Regions from separate parts of the Clostridium sp. USBA 49 genome, predicted to be linked through region 1. Evidence: riboswitches for the same ligand, from Rfam matches in the RefSeq annotation. Region 1 holds a riboswitch; each other region holds the start of a gene.
What was found. Region 1 has a riboswitch for S-adenosylmethionine ahead of metA (homoserine O-acetyltransferase MetA). Riboswitches for the same ligand answer to the same signal wherever they lie in the genome.

Region 2: it holds a riboswitch for S-adenosylmethionine, as region 1 does, so the genes downstream of both, metK (methionine adenosyltransferase) here and metA (homoserine O-acetyltransferase MetA) in region 1, are expected to answer to the same signal.
Region 3: it holds a riboswitch for S-adenosylmethionine, as region 1 does, so the genes downstream of both, metF (methylenetetrahydrofolate reductase [NAD(P)H]) here and metA (homoserine O-acetyltransferase MetA) in region 1, are expected to answer to the same signal.

What each region holds. Positions count from the first base shown of each region.
Region 1 is NZ_FUYD01000002.1:8,551-11,844, forward strand. Features, by position in the region: gene B5D11_RS01950 (MFS transporter) at 1-512, shown strand, start outside; gene metA (homoserine O-acetyltransferase MetA) at 592-1,512, opposite strand; SAM riboswitch class I at 1,640-1,757, opposite strand; gene B5D11_RS01960 (PrkA family serine protein kinase) at 1,922-3,294, shown strand, end outside.
Region 2 is NZ_FUYD01000004.1:180,892-184,185, forward strand. Features, by position in the region: gene B5D11_RS05935 (hypothetical protein) at 73-321, opposite strand; gene metK (methionine adenosyltransferase) at 424-1,602, opposite strand; SAM riboswitch class I at 1,674-1,773, opposite strand; gene B5D11_RS05945 (hypothetical protein) at 2,010-2,702, opposite strand; gene yyaC (spore protease YyaC) at 2,899-3,294, shown strand, end outside.
Region 3 is NZ_FUYD01000008.1:107,830-111,123, forward strand. Features, by position in the region: gene metH (methionine synthase) at 1-581, opposite strand, end outside; gene metF (methylenetetrahydrofolate reductase [NAD(P)H]) at 601-1,500, opposite strand; SAM riboswitch class I at 1,579-1,690, opposite strand; gene B5D11_RS08955 (amidohydrolase) at 1,821-2,972, opposite strand; gene B5D11_RS12980 (hypothetical protein) at 3,170-3,294, shown strand, end outside.

The sequences.
Region 1 (3,294 bases):
CAATTAGTGGATATTTATCAGATAAATATGGTGCGAGAATTTTAAGTTCATTAGGTTTGCTTATTTCTGCGGTAGGTCTTTTAGGTATGATGTTTATAACAGAAAATACATCAACATTTGAAATTATAATTTGGATGCTTATAATGGGATTTGGATCAGGAATGTTTTTTTCTCCAAATACAAGCTCAATAATGGGTATGGTACCAGCTGATAAAAGAGGTATAGCAGCAGGATTAAGAACAATGGCTAATAATGCAGGTAATGTATTAAGTATAGCAATTTCAATGGCTATAGTATCTTCAAGTATATCACAAGAAGCAATGCAGGCATTGTTTGTAGGTACACAGGTAGGTTCTAAAGGTATTGCAGTCGATCAATTTGTATTAGGACTTAGAACTGCATTTACAATATCTTTTATTTTTAGCATTATAGCAGCTGTAATTTCTTATTTAAGAGGTAAAGAACCAGATTGGGAAGAAGAATTAGAAGAAGAATTAGAAAAAGCACAATAGTATACAATATAATTTAAAATAAAAAAGCACCAGTTTAATAAAAGTCTATTTAAACTGCTGCTTTTTTATTTTAAATTATTTAATTATTAAGCTTACTTAAATCATAAGGTGTATTTTGATAAACATAATAATTAAGCCAATTTGAGAATAATAAATTAGCATGACTTCTCCATTTAACTACTGGCTTGTTTAATGGATTATCATCTGGAAAATAATTTTTAGGAACTTTTATATTAAGGCCTTTAGCAATATCGCGATCATATTCTGCTTTTAATGTTAAAGGATCGTATTCTGAATGACCTGTAACAAAAATTTGTCTTCCATTTTTATTTGCAACTATATATACGCCAGCTTCGTCAGATTCTGACAATATAGATAATTCAGGAATTTTCTCAATATCTTCTTTTCTTACTTCAGTATGCCTAGAGTGTGGCGCAAAAAATTTATCATCAAAGCCTCTAAGTAATGGTATATTTTCCTTTAAAATCTTATGCTCGAATATACCAAACATTTTTTCTTTAAGAGCATATTTTGGAATATTATAATGATGATATAATCCAGCCTGAGCACCCCAACATATATGGAATGTAGAATATACATTATGTATACTCCAGTCCATTATATCTTTTAATTCATCCCAATAATTAACCTCTTCAAAAGGCATTTGTTCGACAGGAGCACCTGTAATGATTAATCCATCAAATTTTTGATCTTTTATTTCATCAAATGTTTTATAAAATGTCATTAAATATTCTTCTGAAGTATTTTTAGAAATATGACTTTTAGGATGTAATAATTCAACCTCAATTTGTAAAGAAGTATTAGCAATAAGTCTTAAAAGTTGAACTTCTGTGGTAATTTTAGTAGGCATAAGATTTAAAATAGCTATTTTTAAAGGACGAATATCTTGATGAAAAGCCTTGCTTTCAGGCATTACAAATATATTTTCATTATATAAAATTTCAGCAGCTGGTAAATCGTCTTTTATTTTTATAGGAATAGTAATCACCTCTCAATTCTGTTTGCTTTTGTAACCACATTAAACATAAAAAAGTAAAAAAAATAAAGGTTAGCTTTCTAAGACAGGAAAACCAACCTTGAAAATATAATTTTCATTATTTGCTGATTTCCTATCTTTCAGAATAAATATAATTTATTCTGCAGGAATTGACACCGATGCATTATAAGTATAATGCCGGTTGTCGAGCTTCATAGGGCCAGTCCCTCCGCTTCTCTAGATAAGAACATTAAATTAATAAATATTCAGATGAAAACATCTTACATTATAGAGGTGAAATTGTCAATAGTAATACATTTTAAATTTTTATTTTAATTTATGAAATTAAAGTCATAAAATACCGTCATTGAAAAATAAAATATATTAAACATAATTTTTGGAGGTACCATATATGGATTTTAAGGAATTAATAAATAATGATAGAGAGCAACAAAAGAAAAATAAATTTGAAGGTACCATGCTTGACTATCTTGAGATAGTCAAAGAAAACCCTGATGTAGCAAAACTTGCACATAAAAGAATGTATGACATTATTATGGAAAAAGGCTTTGAAATACTAAAGCCTGAAGAAAATCAAAGAATTAGAAAGATATATGGCAATGAAACAATAAAACGCTATAATTTTTTTAAAGATGATTTTTTTGGAATAGATAAAGTAATTATGAAGCTAGTAAATTATTTTCATGCTGCATCTATGAAAGGTGAGGAGTCAAGACAGGTATTATATCTTGTAGGACCTGTAGGTGCTGGTAAATCTTCTATTGTAGAAGCTTTAAAAAAGGCATTAGAATCTGCACCACCTATATATTCGATTAAAGGTTGCCCTATGTCAGAAGAACCACTACATTTAATTCCAAAACATTTAAGAAAGGAGTTTGAGGAAATTTTAGGGGTTCAGATAGAAGGAGATTTGTGTCCTGTATGCAGATATAGATTGCTTAATGAATATGATGGACAATTTGAAAAAGTTCCTGTAGTAAAAAATACATTTTCTATAAGATCAAGAAAAGGAATAGGAGTTGTTCCTCCTGTTGATCCTAATAATCAAGATACTTCTATACTTACAGGCTCTATAGATATATCTAAAATGGATATGTATCCAGAGGATGATCCACGTATTTTTTCATTAAATGGTGCTTTTAATGTAGGTAATAGAGGTATGGTTGAATTTATAGAGGTGTTCAAAAATGATGTAGAGTATTTGCATACTATAATAACTGCTACTCAAGAAAAATCTATACCATCTCCAGGGAAAGGTTCAATGATATATTTTGATGGAGTTATTTTAGCTCATTCAAACGAAGCTGAATGGAATAAATTTAAGTCAGATCATACAAATGAGGCTATTTTAGATAGAATCGTTAAAATAGAAGTTCCTTATTGTTTAGAATTAAATGAAGAAATAAAAATATATGAAAAGATACTTAAAAAGAGTAATTTTAAGGCACATATAGCGCCACATACTATAGAAACTGCAGCTATGTTTGCTGTACTTTCAAGACTTACACCTTCTGCTAAAGTTGATCCTATGACAAAGTTAAAGATTTATAATGGTGATGAAATAGTAGAAAAGGGAACTACTAAAAAGATAGATATAGAAGAACTTAGAGAAGAAGCTGGTATGAGAGAGGGCATGAGTGGTATTTCAACAAGATTTGTTATTAAAGCTATAGATAATGCTTTATCAAATTCAGAGCATAATTGTATAAATCCTCTTAGTATTATGGAAAGTATTATAAAATCAGTTAAAGAACTTGATATAGC
Region 2 (3,294 bases), on a different contig from region 1:
ATCTATTTTAAAAATCTATTTTTATAAATAAATAGCACTTAATTATTAAAAATATTTTATAGATTAATTATTCTATTTTTCTTTAAAATAAGAATTTAATCTTTTTTCTAAAAAATAAGATATTAAAGGTATGGTTATTAAAATTATAAATAATGATATAAAAAAACTTGGATTTATTTTGAAAACAAGAGCTATTTTATTTATAAAATTTATAAAAGAATATATAGAAAGAATTGCACTTCCTAAAAGTACTATAGCTATTAATATAAATGCTTTTGAAAAAGTTACCCTTATTATATGAAAAAATTTAGCTAATTTCATAGTAATACCTCTTTTCTTTTTATATATTAAGAGTATTGACAATTTAAAATAATTTATTTATTAAATATTAGTTATACAATAAAGACTGCTTATTTGCAGTCTTTATTGTATATATTCTTTAATTTCATTAACTTTATCTAATCTTTCCCATGGAAGGTCTAAATCCGTTCTACCAAAATGTCCATAAGCTGCAGTTTGTTTATATATTGGTCTTCTTAAGTCTAGATTTTTTATTATAGCAGCAGGTCTTAAATCAAATACTTTATTTATAATTTCTATAATTTTATCATCTGAAATTTTTCCAGTTCCAAATGTATCAACCTCTATAGATACTGGTTTTGCAACTCCTATAGCATAAGCAATTTCTACTTCTAACTTATCAGCTACACCAGCAGCAACTAAATTTTTAGCAACATATCTTGCTGCATAAGCTCCAGATCTATCTACTTTTGTTGGATCTTTACCTGAAAAAGCACCACCGCCATGTCTTCCATATCCACCATAAGTATCAACTATAATCTTTCTTCCAGTAAGACCAGAATCTCCTTGTGGTCCTCCAACAACAAATCTTCCTGTTGGATTTATGAAGTATTTTGTATTTTCATCTAAAAGATCTGCTGAAACTACTTTATTTATAACATGTTCCATTAAATCTTTTTCTATTTGTTCTCTTGTTACTTCTGAATCATGCTGAGTGGATATAACAATTGTATCTATTCTAATTGGCTTATCATCTTCATATTCTACAGTAACTTGTGTTTTTCCATCTGGTCTTAAATAAGATAAAGTTCCATTTTTCCTAACTTCTGAAAGTCTTCTTGCCATTTTGTGTGCTAAAGAAATTGCAAGAGGCATATATTCTTCTGTTTCATTTGTAGCGAAACCAAACATCATACCTTGGTCTCCAGCTCCAATGGCATCTATCTTATCCATTTCTCCTTTTTTTGCCTCAAATGCTTCATTTACTCCCATTGCTATATCTGGAGATTGCTCATCTATAGAAGTTAATACAGAACAAGTATCACAATCAAAACCATATTTAGCTCTGGTATATCCTATATCTTGTATAGTCTTTCTTACTATTTTAGGTATATCTACATAACAATTAGTAGATATCTCTCCCATAACTAAAACCATTCCTGTTGTAACTGCAGTTTCGCAAGCTACTCTAGCATTTGGATCACGAGATAATATTTCATCTAATACAGCGTCAGAAATTTGGTCACAAATTTTATCTGGATGTCCTTCTGTAACAGATTCAGAAGTGAATAATCTTCTCATTTATAAATTTCCCTCCTATGCTACATAAAAAATAAAACCCCTTCATAACGAAGAGGCACGATTAACGTATCCTCTTATCTTGCAGTAAATACTGCTGGAATTGGCACCTTTGTTGTAAAACTGGTTGCCGGGCTTCACAGGGCCATCTCCCTCCACCTCTCTTGATAAGAGATTATAATTTGGATTACTTTTAATTCTAGTACATAATATCACAGTAAAAAATTTCTGTCAATATTTATCGAATAAGCTATTTTGTAGTTATTATACTCAAAATATTATTTATAATATCAAACTAATAATTTTCAAATACTAAACTTTTTAGATATCTTAGAATTATAAAACAAAGTACTAAAGTTTTTAAATAAGTTAAAATTATAAAAAATTTAATATTCTAAAATTTAAATAGTTTAAGATTTAATTTTTTTATATTTTTCTTCTATATTTTTAATATTTTCATATTCTTTATCTGAAAGTCTCTGCTTTAACAAATTTAATGCATTTATTATATCTGCATTATTTATATATTCCTCTATTTTACTCTGATCTATAGGGGACAATGTTTTTGAAACAGTCAGTATTTTTTCTTTATCTAAATCTGTTATAAGTACATTATTTTTATTAATTGAATTATTAAACACTGATAAATTTTCCTCTGTATTTTCTTTATTATTGTTTTGATTTATTTCTTTATTATTATTTTCTTTATTGCTTTCTTTTAGTTTATTATCAGCTAAGCTATTATTTAAATTTGTAGTATTCTCTTCTTTTAATGCATCTAATAATTCTTTTTCATCTTTATAAGCTCTATCAAATTTAAATCTTATTACGCTTTTAGGTAATGGAGAAAATTTTATATTTTTTTCATTACTATCTGCTATTTTTTCTTTTTCAGAAGTTTGAGTATTTTTAATATTATTATTTAAATTTTTACTCTTTTTAGGTAAAATAGTTTGTACATTAATTTTTTTAATATTTTGAAAAATATTTATTTGATTAATACTATATTTTTCGTTTAAATAATCTTTATTTGTATATACAGTTGCAACTGTATATATAATAGTAAAAAATATAACAATTACAGAATAAAATTTTTTAGACATAAATAAAACCACCTCATCGTATTAGTATCACCTTATTTAATATTTTTATTCATTCTTAATATTTTTATATTTAACAGCATATATATTATTAAATAGTTTATTACAATATAAGTAGAATGAACTTTATTGGCTACTGAATATTGATAGATATTAATCTCTTTTTAATAAAAAATCAATATGATAAGGAGGTTATTTGTTGAGTAAAGTTAAAACTCATTATAAAAACCCACTAGCTTATTACGAAATTGCAAATTTCCTAAAGAATTATATGGATGAAAATACAGTTATTGTATGTATAGGTACAGATAGATGTATAGGGGATTGTTTGGGACCATTAGTAGGAACTTTTTTAAAAGAAAAGTTTTTCCCGTTACCCGTATTTGGTACAATATCAGAACCTATTCATGCTTTGAATATTGATAAAAAGCTCTCTGAAATAAAAACTCTTTTTCCTAAAGCTAATATTATTGGTATAGATGCCTGCTTAGGAGATGATGATAGTATAGGTGAAATTCAAGCACGAGATTATCCTATACACCCTGGAAAAGGTGTTGGTAAATCGTTACCAGAGGTAGGGAAAATTTCTATTATA
Region 3 (3,294 bases), on a different contig from region 1:
ACATTATCTGCTGCAATAATTGCTGCTCTGGCATTTAATGTATCATATATAGTTTCAATTAAAAGTATATCTACTCCTCCATCTACAAGACCTTCTATTTGCTCTTCATAAGACTCTAAAAGTTCATCAAAACTTACAGCTCTAAAACCTGGATTTTCTACATCAGAAGATATGGACGCTGATTTATTTGTAGGACCTATAGATCCTGCTACAAATCGAGGCTTTAAGCTATCTTTTAAACTATAAAAATCTGCCATTTCTCTTGCTATTTTTGCACCATAATAGTTTAAATCATAAATTTTATCTTCTAACCCATAATCTGATTGAGATATTCTATTAGAATTAAATGTATTAGTTTCTATTATATCCGCTCCTGCTTCTAAATAAGATTTATGAATATCTCTTATAACATCAGGCTGAGTTAAATTTAATATATCATTATTACCTTTTTGGTTAATTTTAACAGTTAAATTTCCTCTAAAATCTTCTTCACTTAAATTTAGTTTTTGTATAACAGTTCCCATAGCTCCATCTAAAATTAATATTCTTTTTTTTAAGCAATCTTCTATATTTAGTTTCACTTAAAAGCCCCCTTGTGTTTTAGTTAATATTATCCTTATATTCTAAAGCTTCTCTTATATTAGATATATTTTGAATAATTCTTCTTACTGTTTCTGGACGATTCATAGTATATAAATGAATTCCATCTATTCCCCAAGAGAGCAAATCAATAATTTGTTCAGTAGCATAAACAATACCTGCTTCTTTTAATGCTTGAGGGTTATTCTCATATTTAGCCATAATTCTTGAAAATTTAGCTGGTAAAGATGCTCCACTTAAAGAGATCATACGTTCAATTTGTTTTTTATTTGTAACAGGCATTATTCCAGCAGAAATTGGCACATTAATTCCTTTTTTATAAGCTAAATCAATAAATCTATAAAAACTTTCATTATCAAAAAAAAGCTGAGTTATAAGAAAATCTGCTCCTGAATCCACTTTTATTTTTAAATTTTCAATATCTTTTTCTAAACTGCTACACTCGAAATGCCCTTCAGGATAACATGCCCCACCTATACATATTTCATCATCTTTTTTTATGGACTTTATTAAATCACTTGCATATTTATACTGGCTTTTTTGAAATAACTCTTCATTAAAATTTTGAGGTAAATCTCCTCTAAGAGCCATAATGTTTTGAATATTATTTTCTTTTAATTCTTCTATAAATTTTTGAAGTTTTTCTTCTGTTAATGATATACAAGTTAAATGTGCTAAAGTCTCAATATAATATTTATTCTTTATTAATGATGCAATTTCTATAGTTTTATCTCTAGTGCTTCCACCTGCCCCATAGGTTACACTTATAAAATCTGGTTTTAAGTCTTTTAAAGATTCTATTGTATCATATATAGTGTCTACAGGACTTTCCTTTTTAGGAGGAAAAATCTCAAAAGAAATAATAGGTTTTTTCTTTTTATAAATATTTTTTATTTGCATTTTAGTGCCCCCTTTTTATATAAAAATAAACGCTACTTTCGGAAAGAAAAATAGCGTTAATTTCTTATTTTACTATTTCCCTTATCTCTCAGAAATAATACATCTCTGCTGGAATTGACACCTTTTGTCTTAAAATGACATAGGTTGTCGGGCTTCTTAGGGCCAGTCCCTCCGCCTCTCTTGATAAGAAAAGAATAATATTAAATTTTATGTTTATTTTAAATTAATACAGCAAAAATGTCAATGAATTTATTTTTATTCATATAAAATTTAATCATAAAATATATTTTTAATAAAATTATTATTTTACTAAATTATTTTTAATTTTTATGCTTAGTATCTATAAATGCAATTTCTCCATCTATTAAAACTAATTTAGTTTTAGCATAAATATCAAAAGGATGTTTGTTAAATACCACAATGTCTGCATCTTTACCTATTTCAATAGATCCTACTCTATGAGAAATACCAAGTATTTCTGCTGGATTTATAGTTATTGCTTTAAGTGCAGCTTCCTCATCTAATCCTGCTTTTACTGCTAATGCAGCACACATAGGAAGATAATGTACTGGTATTACAGGATGATCTGTCATTAAAGCTATTTTTACACCTGCTTTATATAAAGCTTTAGGAGTTTCAAAACTCAATTCTTTTAACTCAACTTTACTTCTAGTTGTAAGTGATGGTCCAACTATTGCAGCATATCCTTCTTTAGCAAGTTCATCTGCAATTAAATGTCCTTCTGTACAATGCTCTATAGTCATTTTAAGACCAAACTCATTAGCAATACGAATAGCAGTAAAAATATCGTCTGCTCTATGAGCATGAGCTTTTACATTTAGTTCTCCATTTACAACTGGTATTAAGCTTTCAAGTTTCATATCAAAATTTTCATTTTTATCTTTGTTTTTTATATAATTTTTAGTCTTAAAAAGATATTCTCTTAATATAGATGCTGTTGCCATTCGAGTTGATGGTGTTTGTTTTTTTGAATTATAGCATCTTTTAGGATTTTCACCAAAAGCAACTTTCATTGCTGCTGGTTCCTGAACTATCATATCATCTATTCTTTTACCTTTAGTTTTAATTGTTGCAAATTGTCCTCCTATAACATTAGCACTTCCAGGTCCTGTACATACACATGTTATACCATTTTCATAAGCTTCTTTAAAAGCTCTATCCATAGGATTAATTGCATCAATAGCCCTAAGCTGTGGAGTAACAGGATCCGTAATTTCATTCCCATCATCACCTTCAAAGCCAAGACCATCTTCCCACATTCCTATATGACAATGAGCATCGATTATACCAGGCATAACAAAACCGCCTTCAGCATCAAATATTTCACAATTTGAAGATACATTTATATTTTGCCCTACTTTTATGATTTTCCCTTTATCAATTAAGACTTCTCCATTTTCAATAATATCACTAGCCATAGTAAGAATTGTTCCATTTTTAATTAATAACATTTTAAGCCGTTACATAAAATCTACTATTTAGAGATTTATTCCTTATTCAATGCAACCTGTTTTGTCATAAGACTACTCCAGTTTGATATGTTGTTCCAAAGGCTTAAATCCTTGATTTTTAATGTTATTAGTTTTAGTAAATTTATAACGGTTTTCACCTTCCTTTCCTATTTGAACTTTTCCATCTTCATATTTCCTTGAAACTTATTTCTGCTTTCTTTTTAACTTCTTTAGTTTTATTAATGTTTTTAAATGATTTATCTATATTTGAAACTATTGTTAAATCTTTTAGTCCTATGTCTACTCCTATTGAAACATCTGT